Regions from separate parts of the Pelosinus baikalensis genome, predicted to be linked through region 3. Evidence: riboswitches for the same ligand, from Rfam matches in the RefSeq annotation. Region 3 holds a riboswitch; each other region holds the start of a gene.

Region 1 (3,216 bases), on a different contig from region 3:
ATAGCTTCTTTACCAGCACCAGAGACTGCTTGATATGTGGATACCACTACTCGCTTAATTTTTGCCTGATCATATAGTGGTTTTAAAGCCATTGCCATAATAATGGTAGAACAATTTGGATTTGCAATAATTCCTTTATGCTGTTGTATAGCTTCTGGATTCACTTCTGGCACAACTAATGGTACTGTAGGATCCATTCTAAAAGCGCTGGAATTATCAATGACTACTGCACCATATTTTACTGCAGCAGGTGCAAACTTTGTGCTGGCAGATCCACCAGCAAATAGAGCGATGTCTATATTCTTAAAAGAGTCGTCAGTAGCTTCTTCTACAGTGAAATCTTTTCCCATAAAGTTAATAATTTTACCGGCCGACCGTTTGGAGGCAAGCAGTTTTAAATTGTCATATGGGAAATTACGCTCTTCGATTAAATCCAAAAACTCCTGACCAACTGCTCCAGTAGCTCCGAGTATTGCTACATTATATTTTTTCATATATATCGCTCCCTTTTGTTTTCTCATAAGATTCTATATACTTAATTATATTCATATTTTTTACTATAATTCTTGCTTAGAATGCTTAATTTAGTGCAAAAAATGCTATTAATTTAATAATTATTATACTATTATTTGGGGCTATTCATATTTCATAAGCTATATTTTAAGGATACAAGGGATTATTTCAAAATTTCTTCAAGTCCTAAGACGAGACCATTTGCATTAAGTACGTGTTTGCACGCTAGTAAAACTCCTGGCATAAACGACTCTCGTGATATAGAATCATGGCGAATCGTTAAGGTCTGGCCAAGTCCACCAAAAATAACTTCTTGATGAGCTACGTAGCCAGGAAGACGAACGCTATGCATTCTGATACCTGAGAAGTCCCCACCACGTGCGCCAGCGAGCTTTTCAAACTCATCAGGGTGTCCTTGGTGTAAGAAACCGCGCTTTTTAGCTATTAGCTCTGCAGTATGCAAGGCAGTTCCAGATGGTGCGTCAAGTTTTTGATCATGATGTAATTCAATAATTTCCACATGCGGGAAAAATTTGGCGGCATCTTGTGCCAGCTTCATCATTAAGATCGCCCCAATTGAAAAATTCGGAGAAATTAATGCATTTACTTTAGTTTCTATGCATAATTTTCTAATCTCTTCTATATTTTCTTCTGATAAACCAGTAGTTCCCACAACAGGACAGATTCCATTATTAATGGCGATGTGGATATTATTTAATACTACTTCTGGCCTTGTGAAATCAACCATTACTTGTGGTTTTGTTTCGTTAATAACGGTTTGCAAATCATTACCTACGAAAATACCCGTTTTTCCTGCGCCGATTAAATCACCAATATCAGCAAAGTCAGATTTAGTATCCACAGCACCTACGATACTTAATTGAGTATCGTTATGTATGGCTTTGAGTACTTCACGCCCCATTTTACCGTAAGCTCCGCAAACTATCACTTTAATCATCTTGTGCACCTCCTAATAGTAGCAATGTATTCATTCAAAGTGTTGAATGTTAATAATGAAGACAAAAATAATAGCCGATGAGTAAAATCTCATCGGCTGTCAATAGTAGGTAAGACAGTATAAGGATGGTGAGAAAACAAATAAAAATGTTTTCCCACGCCTTAGATAAGATAGCACTCCACTAGAAGATTAATTCTAGTGACAGTCTTACATCTATTAAATGAAAGACCAGCACAAAAGATTTGGCGTCTTTTGCACTTCGGCAAACAACCCTTTTCTTTCAGATCATAAAGACCAATCTCCCTGAAAGTACTCTTGTTGTCTGCACCTCTATTCCATCCCGCGCAGGATGAAGTCTATTGAATTACATACATTGTATACTAGTGCCTATAGGGGTGTCAATATATGAGTGGAGAAAAAAATGGTATTTCTCCATTCATATATTTTATTTACTATGATTCTCTACATCTTTAGCACCATTTTGTCGTAGGATTTGTGCTGCAGAACTGACTTTGGTTGTATCCGTGCGGATAATTGCCAGAATACTCCCACCGGCAACTTCTTGTTCATAACGATGGCTTGCTTCGGCAGGAATACCCCAATCAATCAATCCTCCTGCAATACCACCTGCGATTGCTCCTCCTACAGCAGCAGTAATAGGACCTACTGCGATAATTGGACCAATGCCGGGAAGCATTAAGGCTCCTGCTCCCATAAGTAAGCCACCAATTCCACCTAAAGTACCGCCTGTTAATGTGCCATCAGTAATATCATCATCATAGGTTCCATCTTGATCTTGATTCTTTTGTTTTTTAGAAACAATATTAATTTCTTCAGTAGTAAAGCCTTGTTTTCGTAGCGTGTTCACAGCATTTTCAGCTCTAGCTCTTGATTCAAATACACCAATAACAGTTTGATTGGCTTGTTGTGCATTTGCGGTATTGTTGTTAGCTGGCGGCGCTGCCATAGTAGTAGCACTCGCATTTTCTGCACTATAACTGTTTACTAGTGAACTTTCATTTCCTTCATTCGATACTTGATTATTGGTTTGATTTTTCATGAGTAAAACCTCCTAACATTAAATGCATATCATGCAATTTAACGTTAGTGTCTCCATGATAATCATTAATATGTATTTTCATGACGTTCTCGGCTAAAATTAGTATAAGCATTATTTATATCGACAATAATTACTTCATCGCCAATACGTTTTATTGTTTGCCAAGGAATAGTAGAAGATTTTATATCATTAAAAAAACTAAATAATCCATTTTTTTTGGGAAGTACGATTGTGAGTATTTGTCCTGATTTATGATCGAATGTTAACTCACATTCTTCAATGATTCCTAAGCGAGCTCCATCACTTAAATTTATAACTTCCTTTCCAGATAGATTGCTTAAACGCATTTTATCACCCCTTATTATTTTTGCAAAAAAGTCTTATAAAGAAAGGTTGAATAATGGATAATAGAATGGCTATGCAGGCTATTGGGTCTATCCACATTTGAAAAAGCAGTATTTTTTGAGGAACATCTAATTTTAAAAAAGATATTAACATCAATAATGATAAATATACGCCGCCAGCAACTGCGATGAGCTCTTGAATTGCTAATGATAAAGGGGAACTTTTTACGTCACCTGCATTATCTGTTTGACGAAAATATTTTATTCGTTCCAGTAAAGATAAGACTAATAGTAAAGAAAATCCTAGTAAAATGCTCCAGGAATACATGATGAACCTCCCG
Region 2 (3,216 bases), on a different contig from region 3:
GCAGTTCAACTGCAATATGATGAACCGCTTCTAGAGTTGTAACAGCAAGGTCACGTATTTTTAATATTTTTTCTTTATCTTCACTGCTTTCTACCTGCTCAGCCAGCATACGCAAACCTACAATAATCGAGGTAAGAGATTGGCTTGTTTCATCATGCAGCTCGCGGGAAATTCTTTTACGCTCTTCTTCTTGTACCGTGATAATTTTATTTAAGAATACAGAACGTAATTCTTCTTTTTCTTGTAATGCTCCTACTAACTTTTCCTGCTGGGCATTCGACTGCACATTGGCCTCTACAAAGCGTGCTGCTAATCGGGCATAAGGTCCTGCCGTTTTTTGATCCCCTGTAATACCAATTACCCCGATACATCGGTTCTCAAACATGATGGGTACATTATATCCTTGCCGTATACCCTTTAGATAGCATTCTTCTTCTTTTGTGACATAAAATTCTTTTACAACTCCAGCGCCAAGCATTCTAGCCCCTGATTCATGTACTTGCCCAATCCGCTCTCTACTAAAAGATGCAATAATCACACCTTGATCATCAAGGATATTTACATTTTTATTTAATTCAGCAGCAACGATATCAACTAAGGATTGAGCAAATTCTGCATCCATCCGTCCATATGTATTGTTCATAATTCAATCCTCCGCAATGACTTTTAACATACATTTTTTTATTCCCTTTTGTAAAGACTCTTTACTTTCCTATAGTAAAGGTTTCTAATACGAATCTAATGATTGACAACTAATCCGATATTGATTAAAATAAGCAAGAAATTAAATATGTTGTGATTATAGAGGCGCAAATATTATCAGTATATGTAGTGAGCTGGCAGCAATGAACTATATAGAAAGGAATAATTGCCGAAACAAAAGGAAATGCCATTTCTTGTTGTTGGGCTTGTATTAAATAAGTACAAGACTGTCATCAAAAAGATTCTTTTAGATGAAGTGCTATCTCACGCAAGCGTTAGTTTATTCTTTGGAGTAAATTTTTTGGTTGTGAGATAGATCACAACCATTTTTGTTTTAAATCGAATAGGAGGTCAAATATGTCAAATTCTACAGTGAATCTTAAAGATTTATGTCCTGAAAAAGAAGGACTCAAACGCGGCATGAACTCACGGCATCTCATGATGATATCCATTGGTGGTACAATTGGTACCGGACTCTTTCTAGGATCGGGTCAAACTCTTAATCAAGCAGGTCCCTTAGGTGCCGTTCTTGCATATCTAACCGGCGGTTTTATCATGTATCTAGTATTGCTTTGCTTAGGAGAACTCACCTCAGCCATGCCTGTTTCTGGTTCTTTCCAAAGTTATGCTTCACGTTTTATTTCTCCTGGTGCTGGCTTCACTACCGGCTGGCTGTATTGGCTGAATTGGGCCATTTGTATTGCTGCCGACTTTACTGCTGCGGGTATTATCATGCACAATTGGTTTCCGCAAATTGCTATTTGGATATGGTGCGGTTTTTTTGCTATTATGCTTGCTTTACTAAACATCATTTCTGTAAGGGCTTATGGCGAAGCTGAATTTTGGTTTGCTAGTATTAAAGTAACCGCTATTTTAGCATTTATTGTCGCAGGTGCAGGTTTGCTCTTTGGCTTTTCCAGTCATTCCGTCCCTATTGTTGGCTTATCCAACTTTAATACGGAAGCAGGTTTATTTCCTAATGGATTTCAAGCTGTATTTTTAACTATGATTGCTGTAGTATATTCTTTCCAAGGTGCTGAACTTGTCGGTATCGCAGCCGGCGAATGCCAAGATGCCAGTAAAAATGTCCCTCGTGTTATTAAAGGTATTACCTTTCGGATTATTTTTTTCTATGTGTTGGCAATGATCGTACTGGCAGGTATTATCCCTTGGCAAGAAGCCAGTGTTTTAGAAAGTCCTTTTGCTCATGTATTCGGCATCTTAGGTTTTCCTTTAGCTAAGGATATTATGAGTTTCGTTGTTATGACTTCAGCTTTATCTGCAGGCAATTCAGCCTTATATGCCTGCTCTCGCCTTCTTTGGTCTATGTCTAAAGAAGGCTTAGCACCAAAATGTTTAGGTACATTAAATTCTCGCGGTGTTCCTGTCAATGGGGTTTATATTACTGTTATCTTGGCGTGTATGTCTTTACTCACTAGTGAATATGCTGCCGATACAGTGTACCTGTGGCTTATGTCTAGTACAGGACTGACTGGCTGCCTGATCTGGGTTATTATTGCCTGGTGTCAGCTCAACTTCCGTAGAGAATTTTTCCGTCTAGGCGGCAAAATAGAGCAGCTAAAATTTCGGACTCCCTTTTATCCTCTGGTTCCAATATTAGCTTTAGTATTGAACCTTGGGGTCATATGTAGCTTGTATTTTGATGAATCCCAACGAATTGTTTTATATACAGGTCTTCCTGCATTATTAGGTGTCTATTTATACTATATTTTATTCTTGGACAAGAAAGTTAGCGCAGCTAAAATTAAAGAAAAAATGGGCTAAAAAACCTTGACGCGTTTTTTTAAAATTTAGTATAGTAAAAAGTGGTGGTCTCGGCTATGAGGTCACCACTTTTTTATTTCATATCTTGAGATAAGTGTGTATCGAAAGGCAAAACTTACTATGGAAGTGCACCCGTAGTTCTGTGTTATAATGTTATGTAAACAAAATAGAAAGTTGGAGGCACATTCATTATGGATTCTTTCTCTCATGCACTTGTTGGCATCGCGATTGCAGGATTATCTGGTCATCCTTTGTCCATTTATGATCCGATTTATCTAGCTGCTATTCTTGGCTCGCAAGCGCCGGATTTTGATATCATTGCACAAATTAAAGGAAAATTCTCTTATCTTAGGCAACATCGTGCTTTTTCTCATTCCATCCCGGGCTTAGTTCTATGGTCGTTCCTGATCAGTGCAGTTTTATCTATTATTATGCCACAAGCTAATTTCCTTACCTTATTGGGATGGACTTTCTCTGGTAGTTTATCTCATATCATTATGGATTATTTTAATACCCATGGCGCTGCTATCTTATGGCCAATTCAAAAAGAACGCAAAAGCTTACAACTTTTAAATGTATTTGATCCTATACTATTCGTGCTATTACTCAGTGTATACGCTTTCGATTTTACAATGTTCACATTATCGTGCCTTACGTTTATCATTCTTACAGCATATATATTTTTTAGAATGGTCTTGCGCAAAAAAGCAACAAAACAGCTTCATCGGT
Region 3 (3,216 bases):
TGTCACATCATACACATGATCAAGAGGCAGAGCTTCTTTTCCTGCAACCGTAATATGATGATAGGAACCATACAAGCCAGGGCGCATCAAGTTTGCCATACATGCATCAAGTCCTACATAATTTTTATAAATCTCTTTTTTATGAAGCACAGTAGAAACCAGATATCCATAAGGGCCTGTAACCATTCTGCCACATTCCATGGTGATTTTTAAAGGATGCAGTCCATTAGCCACAATCTTTTCTTCATAAACTTTACGTACACCTTGACTGACAGCATCTAGATCTACAGCCTGCTGTTCAGGACGATAAGGAATGCCAATCCCACCACCCAAATCAATCATCTCAATGCGAATCCCTAGTTTTTGATATACTTCAACTACCAAATCAAACATCATTGCTGCCGTAGCCACAAAACTGTCAGGATTTAACTCGTTGGAAATTACCATGGTATGCAAAGCAAAGCGTTTTACCCCTTTACTTTGGATGATTTTATATGCCTCAAAAATTTGTTTTCTGGTTAAGCCATATTTGGCTTCTTCCGGATAACCGATAATATCGTTTCCGCCTTCCAGCAAAGGACCTGGATTATAGCGAAAAGAAATTAATTCAGGTAAGCCTACATGTTTTTCTAAATATTCAATATGGCTAATATCATCAAGATTAATAATAGCTCCTAAGTCTTTGGCTGCCTGATACTCTTCGGCAGGAGTATCATTAGACGAAAAAATAATGTCTTCTCCCACAATTTTAGATTGCTTGGATAAAATGAGTTCGGGTAAAGAACTGCAATCAGCACCAACGCCTTCTTCCTGCAGTATTTTTAAGATATGTGGATTAGGAGTAGCCTTTACAGCAAAATACTCTTTAAATCCTGGTGCCCAGGAAAAAGCCGCTAGTAATTTGCGGACATTATTCCGAATCGCCTGTTCATCATAAATATGAAAAGGAGTCGGATAATGCGCAATGATTTCCTCAAGCTCAAGCTTAGTAAATGGTAATGTTTTTTCTGCCATAGTAATATTTTCCCTCCTGAATTGTTATTATAGAATCTAAAACTTCTCCTCATCGTTATGAAGCAAGCCTCTATTAAAAAGTAAAGCGGCCTGCGGAAAACTATTCCGCAAACCGCCATAAGAATTTAAATTATCTCACAACCAGCAATGCAGATAGCACTCCATCCAAACTTGGATGACAGTCTTGCACTTATTCAATACAAAACCAATAAACGGGTCTTGCCAAACCCTTCTACTTCGGCGGATATTCCTTTTTGCATCTTTCATCGCTGGCAACTCTAGATACATATTCTTAATATACCGCGCCTCTATCTTATCTCTATTTATCTTGTTATTTTTATAAGTATAGACTAATCTAGTTTGTCATGTCAACTCTTATTCTATTCTTTTATTCATTTTCTACCTTGGTTTGACCAAAATAGCTGGATTCATATATAAGTCATATTGTTCGGCACTGACTTCTCCAGTATCCAAAGCAGATTCTTTTAATGTAATACCTTCTTTTGCAGCTCTTTTTGCAATCTGTGCTGCTTTATCATAGCCAATAAGGGGTACTAAACCAGTAATGAGAATTAATGATTGGTGTAAATAAAAATCAATAACATCCTCCTTCGGCTGTATGCCAATGGCACAATTTTCGTTAAAGGAATGTATCCCATCAGCTAATAAGTTAATCGATTGCAATAAATTATACACAAGTACAGGCATAAATACATTCAATTGAAAATTTCCCTGACTAGCAGCAAAAGAAATCGTTGTATCATTGCCAAACACTTGCGCCACAACCATGGTCAAAGCCTCTGATTGGGTAGGGTTTACTTTCGCTGGCATGATAGAGCTGCCCGGTTCATTCTCAGGTATTTTAATCTCGCCTATACCGCAGCGTGGACCACTTGCCAGCCAGCGAACATCATTGGCAATTTTCATTAAGTCTGCAGCTAAGGCTTTGATGATGCCATGAACTGCCACGACTTCATCCTTACTCGTCAAAGCATGAAATTTATTTGGTGCAGTATGAAACTGCTTTTCTGTTAGCTTAGTAATTTCTGCAGCAATTAACTCACCAAACCCGACTGGAGAATTAATACCTGTACCGACAGCAGTCCCTCCCATTGCCAAATCGCGCATGAAATTAATACCAATAGTTAGCATTTCTTCATTTCTTTCCAGCATCCGTACCCAGCCGCTTATCTCTTGCCCAAAAGTAAGGGGAGTCGCATCCATCAGATGGGTTCGACCAATTTTAATGATATGATTATACTCCTCTGACTTTTGCTGTAAAGTTTGTTTCAACGCTGCAATTGCCGGCAGCAATTTATCAATGACTAAACTAACACCAGCAACGTGAATAGCGGTAGGGAAAATATCATTAGAACTTTGGGATTTATTTACGTGATCATTGGGATGAACAACTACTGTTTTCCCATTTTCCGTTAATAATTGATTTGCTCGATGAGCAATTACTTCATTCACATTCATATTAAACTGTGTACCACTGCCTGTCTGCCACACAGACAAAGGGAAATTTCCATCCAATTTTCCTGCCAGCACTTCATCGCACGCCGCTACAATAGCATGAGTTCGCTCCTCATCCAATATATTCAGCCTATGATTTACTATAGCAGCGGCTTTCTTCAAAGTAGCAAATACGCCAACTAATTCATAAGGAATCTTTTCTATGCCGATACGAAAATTTTCAAAACTACGCTGGGTTTGTGCTCCCCACAATTTATCCTTTGGTACACGTATTTCCCCCATTGAATCCTTCTCAATACGATATTCCATACAAAAACCCTCCTCATTATCGATTGAATCTGCTTTTGCTGTAATCCAGACTAATACGTAAGAGATAATAAACCATTACTCTATCTCTTCCCCATTAACAGTAGCAATCCTGCTGCTAATATTAGCTTTTGACAAAAAGAATTAAAGCTATTTGAACCACAAAGACGCAAAGGACACAAAGGGTTCTATTTATATTCTCATGCTCCCTTTTTTGTCTATTATAAATATAGACAAAAAAGAGAGTTTATAATCCCACCAATTATAAACTCCCTTCCTCTATTTATCTTTCGTATCAAGCACTTTCGATTGGTACTGTGTTGGCTCCATGAGCCATGACGGTGATCGTGTATTCTTTCTTGTCTATTATTTTTTCAGCCATGATGATTGCCTCATCCAAACTGGCAGCAGTCAGCATGC

Evidence for each region. Region 3 has a riboswitch for lysine ahead of LMF89_RS20870 (diaminopimelate decarboxylase family protein). Riboswitches for the same ligand answer to the same signal wherever they lie in the genome.
Region 1: linked by a shared signal. The riboswitch ahead of dapB (4-hydroxy-tetrahydrodipicolinate reductase) and the one ahead of LMF89_RS20870 (diaminopimelate decarboxylase family protein) in region 3 are both predicted to bind lysine.
Region 2: linked by a shared signal. The riboswitch ahead of LMF89_RS13805 (amino acid permease) and the one ahead of LMF89_RS20870 (diaminopimelate decarboxylase family protein) in region 3 are both predicted to bind lysine.

The regions. Positions count from the first base shown of each region.
Region 1 is NZ_JAJHJB010000003.1:108,819-112,034, reverse strand. Features, by position in the region: gene LMF89_RS03560 (aspartate-semialdehyde dehydrogenase) at 1-494, opposite strand, end outside; gene dapB (4-hydroxy-tetrahydrodipicolinate reductase) at 677-1,471, opposite strand; lysine riboswitch at 1,635-1,812, opposite strand; gene LMF89_RS03550 (general stress protein) at 1,917-2,531, opposite strand; gene LMF89_RS03545 (YlmC/YmxH family sporulation protein) at 2,597-2,878, opposite strand; gene LMF89_RS03540 (hypothetical protein) at 2,883-3,203, opposite strand.
Region 2 is NZ_JAJHJB010000018.1:83,868-87,083, forward strand. Features, by position in the region: gene LMF89_RS13800 (sugar diacid recognition domain-containing protein) at 1-643, opposite strand, end outside; lysine riboswitch at 795-972, shown strand; gene LMF89_RS13805 (amino acid permease) at 1,060-2,487, shown strand; gene LMF89_RS13810 (metal-dependent hydrolase) at 2,679-3,216, shown strand, end outside.
Region 3 is NZ_JAJHJB010000041.1:16,588-19,803, reverse strand. Features, by position in the region: gene LMF89_RS20870 (diaminopimelate decarboxylase family protein) at 1-1,014, opposite strand, end outside; lysine riboswitch at 1,161-1,333, opposite strand; gene fumC (class II fumarate hydratase) at 1,414-2,799, opposite strand; gene larAH10 (NPN-dependent 2-hydroxyacid racemase, LarAH10 family) at 3,092-3,216, opposite strand, start outside.